2 regions of the Streptomyces sp. IBSBF 3136 genome follow, and region 2 is predicted to be linked to the other one. Evidence: riboswitches for the same ligand, from Rfam matches in the RefSeq annotation. Region 2 holds a riboswitch; the other holds the start of a gene.
What was found. A riboswitch is a leader RNA that binds a small molecule or an ion and turns the genes downstream of it on or off. The one in region 2 is predicted to bind cobalamin.
Positions count from the first base shown of each region.

Region 1 (5,557 bases), on a different contig from region 2:
GGGCCGTCGCGACCAGCGCCTCCCACGCGTCCGCCGCCTCGCCGTACGCCACGGCAGCCCCGGCAGCACCCTCATCGCCCCCGTCCGCCCCATGGATGCCGTCCGTCCCGTGCGCGCCCCGCCGCTGTTCCGCCATGCCGCGATCCTGCCAGCCGGCCCGGCGGGGGCGGCCCGCGCGCCCCTTTCCGGCCGGAAGTCGTGCCCCCGAACGGGTGGACATGGGGTGAACCGTCGGGAGTCGGCCCGGTTCCCGAACACCGGTCATTCAATGATCTGACCTGATCGCCCGAACGACGGTCCACCGCCACTCCAGGGGGACGCATGGCCCGTGACCGCACACCCTCCCGTTCCCGCCGTCGCGCCGGTGCCCTCGCCGCCGCCACCGCCGCGCTGACCCTCGCGGGCGCCCAGGCCGCCTCCGCCGTGGCCGCCGGGTCGCCCGCCACCTCCCTGGGGCTGCCGATGGGGCACGACGTCTCGTCGCACCAGAAGCACGTCGACTGGCCGGCCGCACGCTCGGAGGGCGCCCGGTTCACCTACGTCAAGGCGACCGAGTCCACCACCTACCGCAACCCCTACTTCCACCGGCAGTACGCCGGCGCCCGCCGGGCGGGCCTGATCCGCGGCGCGTACCACTTCGCGCGCCCGGACCGCTCCTCGGGCGCCACGCAGGCGTCGTACTTCGTGCGGCACGGCGGCGACTGGCGTGCGGACGGCTGGACGCTGCCGCCCGCGCTCGACATCGAGTACAACCCGTACAACCGGAAGCACCGCTGCTACGGGCTGGGGTGGAAGCGGATGGTCCGCTGGATCCGGTCCTTCAGCGACGAGGTGGCGCGCGAGACCGGCCGCCGGCCGGTCATCTACACCACCGCCGACTGGTGGGACGCGTGCACCGGTGACACGCGCGCCTTCGCCGCCGACCACGCACTGTGGATCGCCCGTCACGGCACGTCGGACCCCGGATCGCTGCCCGGCGGATGGACGGACTGGACCTTCTGGCAGTACGGCGTCCGGGGCGGCCTGCCGGGTGACCAGAATCTCTTTCACGGGCCGCCGGGCATGCTGCGGGCCTTCGCGCGCGGCTGGTAGCCAAGGGGCGGTTGGGGCGTCGGGGCGAACGTCATCCGGAACCTCTCCCACGGACACCGCCACGCCCGCCTCAGTTCACCTTCCGTTCACCCAGATTGCCTACGGTCCAACAGCCAACGACCTCGAACGATTGCCTGGGTAAATGGAAAGCTTCTCGCTGATCCTCGCGATTGTGGTGGTAACCGCACTCGCGTTCGATTTCACGAACGGTTTCCACGACACCGCCAACGCGATGGCCACGACCATCTCGACCGGCGCGCTCAAGCCCAAGGTCGCGGTGGCCATGTCCGCCGCGCTCAACCTTGTAGGCGCCTTCCTCTCGGTGGAGGTCGCCAACACGATCTCCAAAGGTCTCGTCGACGAGACCGGCATCCGTCCCGAGGTCATCTTCGCCGCCCTGGTCGGCGCGATCCTCTGGAACCTGCTGACCTGGCTGGTGGGACTGCCCTCCAGTTCCTCGCACGCCCTGATGGGCGGCCTGATCGGCGCCACCGTCGCCTCCGCCGGCCTCGGCGCGGTCCACGGTGACGTCCTGGTCACCAAGGTGCTGCTGCCGGCGGTCGCCGCCCCGGTGGTGGCGGGTCTGGCGGCCATGCTCTCCACCCGCTTCTCCTACGCCCTCGGCGACAAGGCGGACGGCGAGGCCACCCGCAAGGGTTACCGCGCCGGCCAGATCGCCTCCGCCGGCCTGGTCTCCCTCGCGCACGGCACCAACGACGCGCAGAAGACCATGGGCATCATCACCCTGGCACTGATCGCGGGCGGTGCCGTCTCGCCGGGCTCCAACCCTCCCACCTGGGTGATCCTCTCCGCGGGCCTGGCCATCGCGCTCGGCACCTACATCGGCGGCTGGCGCATCATCCGCACCATGGGCACCGGCCTGACCGACCTGGAGCCGCGTCAGGGCTTCGCCGCCCAGACCAGCGCGGCCACCGCCATCCTGGCCTCCTCGCACCTCGGCTTCTCCCTCTCCACCACCCACGTGGTCTCCGGCTCGGTCATGGGCACGGGCCTGGGCCGCAAGGGCGGTGTGGTCCGCTGGTCCACCGCGACGCGCATGCTCATCGCCTGGGTGCTCACCCTCCCGGCCGCCGCGCTGGTCGGCGCGCTCGCCGAGTACGTCACGGACCTCGGCGACTGGGGCACCGCGATCGTCGCCGTCTTCCTGGTCGCCGCCAGCGCCGCGATCTGGAAGTACTCCCGGCGCGAGGTCGTGGACCACACCAGCGTCGTCGCCGACACGGCCGAGGAGCCGCCCGGCGTGGTGACCACCGCGATCGCCATGGTGACCCCGCCGCCCACCGGCACCGTCACCGAGGACCTCACGGCCACGATCCCGGCCCCGGTCCCGACCGAGCCCGTGACCCCGGCGGTCCCGCCGGCCGCAACGGTCTGACCCCGAGCACCCGGTACTGAAGGAAGCAACCCATGAAGATCGACTGGGCGGCCATCGGCTCCGTCTTCGGCGTCAGCCTCGCGTTCGCGGTGGGCCTGGTGGCCCTGTTCACCCTCGGCATCAACGGCCTGGCCCGGCGCGAGAAGGCCACCGCGCAGGGCGGCTCGGCGGCGCTCGCCGCCACCGGCGCGTACGTCTGCTTCGCGGCGTGCGCGGCCGCGGTGGCCTACGGCATCTACCTGATCGTCGTCAAGCCCTGACGCACCGTTCGAAAGGCCCCCCGCCGGAACTCTCCGGCGGGGGGCCTTTCGGCTGCCCTGCCCTTGCCGGTGTGGGCCTCAGCACACTCTCCCCGCGCAGGTCAAAGGCAAGTTGACGGCCCTTCCGGGCGCGTGGTGGACTGCCCAGGCCAAGTACGGCGGCAGAAGAGGAAGCCGGTGCGAATCCGGCGCGGTCCCGCCACTGTCACCGGGGAGGTCATCCCCGGGAGCCAGGAACTCTCACCGCCGGTCTCGTCGAACCAGGGCGCGGACACCCTGAGTGAGGACATATCGCCATGCGCGGCTGCCGACCGACGTTCACCCACCGGACCCCGCCTGCCCTGACGACCGGCTGACCCGATGGGTGCCGATCGCCGTTACGCGTACGGCGCCGCCGCCGGCCTCCTCGGCGACCTGCTCCTCGGCGATCCGCGCCGGGGCCATCCGGTCGCCGCGTTCGGGCGGGCCGCCGGGGCCGTGGAACGGGTGCTGTGGCGCGACCACCGCGGGTGGGGCGCGCTGCACACCGGCGTGTGCGCCGGAGCCGCTGTCGCGCTCGGAACGCTCGCCGAACGCGCCGTACACCGCTCCCCCGCCGCCGGCGTCGCGCTGACCGCGGCCGCCACCTGGGCCGTCGTCGGGGGCACTTCGCTCGCCCGGGAGGCCCGGGCCGTCGGCCACGCCCTGGAGTCCGGTGACCTGCCGGCCGCCCGCGCGCGGCTGCCGCACCTGTGCGGCCGCGACCCGCAGGCGCTGGACGCCGACGGGATCGCCCGGGCCGTGGTCGAGTCGGTCGCCGAGAACACCTCCGACGCCGTCGTCGGCGCCCTGGTGTGGGGTGCCGTGGCCGGGGTGCCCGGGCTGCTCGGCTTCCGGGCCGTCAACACCCTGGACGCGATGGTGGGTCACAGGTCCCCCCGCCACCTGCGCTTCGGCTGGGCCTCCGCCCGCCTCGACGACGTCGCCGGCTGGCCGGGCGCGCGGCTGACCGCCGTGCTCGCCGCCGCGGCCGGTCCCGACCCCCGCGGCGCCCTGCGGGCCTGGAAGGCCGACGCCCATCGGCACCCGAGCCCCAACGCCGGTCCGGTGGAGGCGTCCTTCGCGGGCGCCCTGGGGCTGCGCCTCGGCGGGACGCTGTCCTACGGCGGCCGGGTGGAGCACCGGCCCGTGCTGAACGGGGGGTCCGGGCGGGCCGTCCGGGTCACCGACATCGACCGGGCCGTACGGCTCTCCCGCCGGGTCGGCCTGCTCGCGCTCGGCGTCACCGTCGCCGCGCGCCTCCTCGTGAAGGGACGTGGCAAGTGAACGGTGGTCTCCTCGTCGCCGGCACCACCTCCGACGCCGGCAAGAGCGTCGTGACGGCCGGTATCTGCCGCTGGCTGGTGCGCCAGGGCGTGAAGGTGGCGCCGTTCAAGGCGCAGAACATGTCCCTGAACTCGTTCGTGACGCGCGAGGGCGCGGAGATCGGGCGGGCGCAGGCCATGCAGGCCCAGGCCTGCCGGATCGAGCCGACCGCGCAGATGAACCCCGTGCTGCTGAAGCCGGGCGGCGAACAGAGCAGCCAAGTGGTGCTGCTGGGCAGGCCGGTGGGCGAGCTGAGCGCCCGCGGCTACCACGGCGGGCGCCAACAGCGGCTGCTGGGCACGGTGCTGGACTGTCTGGCCGAGTTGCGGGGCACGTATGACGCGGTGATCTGTGAGGGGGCGGGAAGCCCGGCCGAGATCAATCTGCGGCGCACCGACATCGTCAACATGGGCATCGCACGGGGCGCCGGGCTGCCCGTGCTGGTGGTGGGCGACATCGACCGCGGGGGCGTCTTCGCCTCCTTCTTCGGCACCGTCGCCCTGCTCTCCCCGGCGGACCAGGAACTGGTCGCCGGGTTCCTGGTGAACAAGTTCCGGGGCGACGTCGGCCTGCTGGAGCCGGGCCTCGACATGCTCCGGGACCTCACCGGACGGCGGACGTACGGCGTGCTGCCCTTCCGGCACGGGCTCGGCATCGACGAGGAGGACGGACTGCGGGTGTCGCTGCGCGGCACCGTCCGGGAGTCCACCGTCGCTCCCCCGGTCGGCGAGGACGTGCTGCGCGTCGCCGTGTGCGCGATCCCGCTCATGTCCAACTTCACCGACGTGGACGCGCTGGCCGCCGAACCGGGCGTCGTGGTGCGGTTCGTGGACCGGCCCGAGGAACTCGCCGACGCCGACCTGGTGGTGGTCCCGGGCACCCGCGGGACCGTGCGGGCCCTCGCGTGGCTGCGGGAGCGCGGCCTCGCCGACGCGCTGCGCGCACGGGCCGCCGAGGGACGGCCGACCCTCGGCATCTGCGGCGGCTTCCAGATCCTCGGCGAGCACATCGAGGACGAGGTCGAGTCGCGGGCCGGAGAGGTCCCCGGGCTCGGACTGCTGCCGGTGCGGGTGCGGTTCGCCCGGGAGAAGACCCTGACCCGGCCCACCGGCGAGGCCCTGGGCGAACGGGTCGAGGGCTACGAGATCCACCACGGGGTGGCCGAGGTCCTGGGCGGGGACGCCTTCCTGGACGGCTGCCGGGTCGGAGCGACCTGGGGCACGCACTGGCACGGCTCGCTGGAGTCGGACGGCTTCCGGCGGGCCTTCCTGCGCGAGGTCGCGGCCGCCGCGGGGCGCCGCTTCGTGCCGGCCCCCGACACCTCGTTCGCCGCGCTGCGCGAGGAGCAGCTCGACCGGCTCGGCGACCTGATCGAACAGCACGCGGACACGGACGCGCTGTGGCGGCTCATCGAGTCGGGCGCGCCGCAAGGACTGCCTTTCATTCCACCGGGAGCGCCCGCATG
Region 1 covers NZ_JAJSZC010000020.1:25,201-30,757, reverse strand. Annotated here, with positions in the region: gene V7E45_RS06985 (class II aldolase/adducin family protein) at 1-136, opposite strand, end outside; gene V7E45_RS06980 (GH25 family lysozyme) at 322-1,092, shown strand; gene V7E45_RS06975 (inorganic phosphate transporter) at 1,235-2,488, shown strand; gene V7E45_RS06970 (hypothetical protein) at 2,521-2,748, shown strand; cobalamin riboswitch at 2,868-3,007, shown strand; gene V7E45_RS06965 (cobalamin biosynthesis protein) at 3,109-4,053, shown strand; gene V7E45_RS06960 (cobyric acid synthase) at 4,050-5,557, shown strand, end outside; gene cobN (cobaltochelatase subunit CobN) at 5,555-5,557, shown strand, end outside.
Region 1: it holds a riboswitch for cobalamin, as region 2 does, so the genes downstream of both, V7E45_RS06965 (cobalamin biosynthesis protein) here and V7E45_RS04350 (CbtB domain-containing protein) in region 2, are expected to answer to the same signal.

Region 2 (5,557 bases):
GCGCACCCTGCGCGTCGCCGTCCAACCCGTCGACGTCCTCGGCGACAACGGTCGTATCGCACTCGCCGGGGCCCGTGAACTCGGCTGGCGGGCAGCGCCGTTGCGCCGCAACGCACCCGGCTGCCAGGGCTCCTGTCAATGCGTGGTGGGCTGCCCGACCGGCGCCAAACAGAGCGTGCAGCTCTCGGTGCTGCCCGGCGCCTGCGCCGCCGGGGCACGCATCGTCACCGGTGCGCGGGCCGAGCGCGTCCTCGTCGACGCCGACCGGCCCGGCGGCCCTCGCGCGGCAGGCGTACGCGCGCACGGGCAGGACGGCGCCGCCTTCGAGATCCTCGCGCCCCTGGTCGTCGTCGCCGCGGGTGCCACGCAGTCGCCGCCGCTGCTGCGCCGCTCCGGCCTCGGCCGCCATCCGCGCCTGGGCCGCAACCTCAGCGTCCATCCCGCCACGAGTGTCGCCGGACGCTTCGCCGAACCGGTCACCGCCTGGGAAGGCGTGCTGCAGAGCGTCGGCGTGGAGGAGCACCACGCGCACGGCGTCCTCATCGAGGCCACCGCCACCCCGCCCGGCATGGGCTCCTTCGTCCTCCCCGGGCTGGGCGCCGAGCTGCGCCGCGAACTGGAGAGCGCCGACCGGCTCGCCACGCTCGGCGCCATGATCGCCGACCGTCCCTCAGGCCGTGTCCTCGGCCGCGACCGCACCCTGCTCCGCTACGACCTCGACCGCCGCGACGCGGGCCGTCTGCTGCGGGCGGTCCGCGCGATGGGGGAGCTGCTGTTCGCCGCCGGTGCCGAGGAAGTCCTCACCGGCATCCCCACCGCGCCCAGGGTGCGAAGTCTCGCGGAGCTGGACACCGTCCTCGCCGGCACGAGCGCGCGACAGCTGCACCTGTCGGCGTACCACCCCACCGGTACCGTCGCCGCGGGCGCGAGCCCGGAGCGCTTCCCGGCCGACCCGTGGGGACGCCTGCGCGGGGTGCGCGGCGTACTGGTCGCGGACGCCTCCGCGCTCCCCAGCTGCCCCCAGGTGAACCCGCAGGTGAGCATCATGGCGGCGGCCCTGGCGATCACGGAGGCGTGGCTGTCCGGATGAGCACGCGCACCGGCCTGGACCGGGCGTTGTGTGAGCCGGGTCGGAACGCGCGGGGCCGCAGGGCCCATCCGCACGTGGTTCGCCGCACCATTCACACCTACGGGTGAATCGATGGATGGATGTCCGGGCTGCTCCCCGTCCGTTGCGGTGTCCTGAGGCCCGCCGCCCCGCCGGGACGGGGCGGCCCGGACAGGGACAGGGGGCGAGGCGAATGCGTGTCTTCGTTCTGTGCGCTTGGCTGCTGACCGCGGGTCTGGGCGGCTACCTCGCCACCGTGTGGATCCGTCACGGCGGGCTGAGGCAGCGCACGCCCGGTGTGACACGGCTGCCGCTGTGGCTGGTCCTCGGCCATGTGGCGCTCGCCGTCGCCGGGCTCGCCGCCTGGACCGCGTACCTGCTGGGCGACGTCAGGAGTTCGGCCTGGGCGGCGTGCGCCGTCGTCCTGATCGTGGCCGCCTTCGGCTTCATGATGCTGCTGCGCTGGATGCCCAGCTCCGGGCGCCATTCGCAGGGCGCGGCCACCGCCGAGCGGCACTTCCCGCTGACCGCCGTGGTCGCCCACGGCATGAGCGCCGGCGCCACGGTGCTCCTGGTTCTCCTGGTCGTCCTGCGCGGCATGTGACCGCCGGGGCGACCGCGCCGCACGGGCTCCTCCCGCGCGGCGACGCGCCCCTTGACCTGCCCGCCGAATAAGGCGAACAATTATTGGTGAAATAACCGGGGGCAGCTCAGGGACGAGGTGCCGTATGACCGTGAACACCGATCTCAAGGACCTCCACCAGGCGAAGCGGCCGGTCAGCGGCGCCCTCGCGGGACCGTACGGACATCCGTTCCACCCCATCCTGGTCACCGTGCCGATCGGCGCCTGGGTGTCCAGCCTGGTCTTCGACATCGCCTCCCGGACCGTCGGCCGGCCCGCCTTCCTGACCCACGGGTCCGCCTGGCTGATCGCCATCGGCGTGCTCGGGGCGCTGGCCGCGGCGTGCGTCGGCTTCCTCGACCTGTTCGCCATCCCCACCGGCACCCCGGCCTTCCGCACGGGCCTGACCCACATGGCGCTGAACCTGGCGGTCACCGTCGCGTACGCGGCCGGCTTCGCCTGGCGGCAGAGCGGCGGGTACCCCGAGGGGCGGGGGGTCGGATACGGGCAACTGGCGCTCTCCGTCGGCGCGCTCGCCGTCCTCGGCCTGTCCGGCTACCTCGGTGGCAAGCTCGCCTACCGCTACGGCGTCCGTGTGGCGGAGGAGGCCGTCCAGGCCGAGGGATACCGCACGGCGCCCGGTCGCTGAGGGCGCCCGACCTCCGAAATCCCGTACCCCGCAACCCTGGAGGACGACATGGACGTCGCCGCTCTCGCCGCCTGGGTGGTCACCGCCCTCGGCGGATTCGTGCTCCTGGCCCGCTGGATCTCCCGCGGCGGCCTGCGGCAGCAGCGGACCGGGACGACCCGCTTCCCGGCTCCGCTCGTCTTCGGGCACTTCCTGCTCGCGGCGGCCGGGCTGGTCGTGTGGATCGTCTACCTCGCCGCTGACCGGTCGGCCCTGGCCTGGACGTCCTTCGGCGTCCTCGTCGCCGTCGCCCTGCTCGGCTTCGCGATGTTCGCCCGCTGGGTGCCGGTGTACCGCACCGCCACCCCCGCCGGCGGAGAGGAGACCACCCCGGCGGAACGGCACCTGCCGGTCCCCGTGGTGGCCGCCCACGGCCTGCTGGGCGCCGCGACCCTGGTACTCGTCCTGCTGGCAGCGCTGGGCGTGGGCGGCAGCTGAGGCGGACCGGGGCGGTGGCCGCCGCTCATGCCGAGTGGCCGCCGACCGCCGACCGCCGTACGCGCTCGCTCAGTGGTCGTGCTGCCGGTCGAGGGGCCTGCCGGGAGTCAGGTTCCAGCGGCCCGCGCGGCCGCTGAACTCGACCGCGTGCAACGGCGGTACGTCGATCCGCCAGAAGGCCGCCTCGGGTGCTCCCAGCGCCCGGACGGTCACCGCTCGTACGACGTCCGGTTCGACCACCGCGACGGTACGGCCGGACAACCGCGCCGCCTCCGCCATCCAGGCCGCGATCCGCTCGCACAACCCCCGCACCGACTCCCCGCCGTGCGGTGCCGCCGCAGGGTCGGACAGCCACCCGGCCACCGCCTCCGGCTCGGCGGCGCTCACCTCGGCGAGTGTCCGGCCCCGCCAGCGGCCCACGTCGAGACCGGCCAGCTCGGGCGCGTCCTCCGCGTCGAGACCGAGCGCCGAGGCGGTCTGCCGGCAGCGCGCACCCGGAGCCGCCAGCGCACGCGCGGCCCGCGGGAGCACCCCCGCGGCGGAACGGGCCCGGGCCGCGCCGCCGTCCTCCAGAGGGCACCCGTCGTCGAAGCGGGCCTCGCGCAGCGCCGCGCTCATCGCTGGTGAGATCAAGATCACTCGGCTGGTCACGTGCTCACTTTCGCGGTCGACGGCCCTGCAACCACAGGGAATCGGAAGGCGAGGACGCCCGGGGAGCGCCTGCGAGCCCCCCGTGCGCTCTTGGCCGTGCCTCCGCTTCGCGGTACCTTCTGGGCGAAATAGATGACGGAACGCGGAAGCCGGTGGGAATCCGGCACGGTCGCGCCACTGTATGCCTCGCCCACGCCGCTCGCGGTGCGGGCCGGGCAAGTCAGACCCGCCCCCGTTGTCCTGTGCACCACCGAGACGGGACGCGAGTTCCCCAGGAGGTTCTGCCATGGCGCAGTCCGTCGCCCAGCCGACCACAGTCCCCACCGCCACCCCCGCCAAGCTGCCGATCGGCGCGATCGCCCCCTGGGCGGTCTTCTTCGGCATCCTGATGCTCGTCCTGCTCTACTTCGTCGGCGCCGAGCAGGGCGCCACCTCGGTGATGTCCGGCACGGACGTCCACGAGTGGGTGCACGACGCCCGCCACCTGCTCGGCTTCCCCTGCCACTGACGGCACCCGGACCAGGTCCGTCCATGAACTCGGCAACTGTCCGAAATCTGCTGGTGCGTGGCATGCTCGCGGGACTCGCCGCGGGCCTGCTCGCCCTCGTCGTCGCCTACTTCCTCGGTGAGCCGCGTGTCGACTCGGCCATCGCCTACGAAGAGGCGCACTCCCACGAACACGGCATGGAAGTCGTGAGCCGCACGATGCAGTCCACCGGTGGCCTGGCCACCGGCGTCCTCGTCTACGGGGTCGCGTTCGGCGGCATCGCCGCCCTCGCGTTCTGCTTCGCGCTGGGCCGCATCGGCCGCTTCGGGCCGCGCGCGAGCGCGCTGCTCCTGGCCGCGGCCGGCCTGCTCACGGTCTATGTCGTGCCGTTCCTGAAGTACCCGGCCAACCCGCCCTCCGTGGGCGACCCCGACACCATCGGCGAGCGCACCACCCTGTACTTCCTCATGATGCTGCTCAGCGTGCTGCTGGCGATCGCCACCGTGATGCTCGGCAAGCGTCTCGCACCGCGCCTGGGCAACTGGAACGCGACGCTGGCCGCGGGGGCGTTCTTCGTCCTGGCGGCCGGGTTGGCGTACGCGTTCCTGCCGACCGTCAACGAGGTCCCGAAGGACTTCTCGGCCACCCTGCTCTGGCAGTTCCGGCTGGCGGCCCTGACCATCCAGCTGACCTTGTGGACGGCCTTCGGGCTCGTCTTCGGGCCGCTGGCCGAGCGGGTACTCGTCCCGAGGACCGCCCGGCAGGCGAGCTCGCGCCCGTCCGCGGGCACCGAGGCGGGAGCGACACCGGTTCCCCGCTGAGGGCGCCGTACGGCCTGGCCCCGACCACCGAAGCGGTCGGGGCCGGGCCGTGTGCTCAGTCGCCGCCGACGCGTTCGGTGATCGTCTGCCGGTAGTGCGGGCACTGGGTGAAGTCGTCGTGGTCGCACCGCAGTGCGCACTCGATGAGTTCGAGGGACGCCTGGGCCGCGGCGATCCGCTGCCGCAGGGCTTCCGCCTCCCGCTTCAGTACCGCGTGCCGGGCTTCCGGGTCACCGGTGGAGGTCAGGGAGCGGATGGTCTCGAGCGGCAGACCGGCTTCCTTGGCCCTCAGGATCACGGCGACCCGGGTGACGTCGGCGGCCGTGAAGCGCCGCCGCCCCGCCTGGTCACGGGCCGGTGCCAGCAGTCCTCTCGCCTCCCAGTGCCGCAGGACGTGTGTGGCCAGGGCGTAGCGGCCGGCGAGACCCCCGATGCTCAGGTCGTCTTCGGCGTCGGTTGACTTCATGCCGACATTAAGTCGCAGTCCGGCGGTCATGACCAGTCAACCAGGAAAGCAGGCGCGAGACACGGACAAACTCCGTTGTCCGTCCTACGACTTGCTCGAGTCGTCGGCGACCGCGCCGAGCAGCCTTCGGTCGTCTCGGAGACGAGTGACCGGTACCCCTAGCGGGTATGGGGTATGGTCTTCGGGGGCGCCCGCCTCTTTGGGAGACCGCAGGGAACGGAGGACGCGCGACCATGCGCGGCAGCACACCCGCACGCCAGCCGGGCATCACCCGGC
Region 2 covers NZ_JAJSZC010000012.1:426-5,982, forward strand. Annotated here, with positions in the region: partial or broken gene V7E45_RS04325 (GMC family oxidoreductase) at 1-1,090, shown strand, start outside; gene V7E45_RS04330 (hypothetical protein) at 1,302-1,712, shown strand; gene V7E45_RS04335 (DUF2231 domain-containing protein) at 1,837-2,379, shown strand; gene V7E45_RS04340 (hypothetical protein) at 2,428-2,856, shown strand; gene V7E45_RS04345 (histidine phosphatase family protein) at 2,926-3,507, opposite strand; cobalamin riboswitch at 3,612-3,755, shown strand; gene V7E45_RS04350 (CbtB domain-containing protein) at 3,794-4,015, shown strand; gene V7E45_RS04355 (CbtA family protein) at 4,039-4,815, shown strand; gene V7E45_RS04360 (MerR family transcriptional regulator) at 4,871-5,281, opposite strand; gene V7E45_RS04365 (DUF6153 family protein) at 5,515-5,557, shown strand, end outside.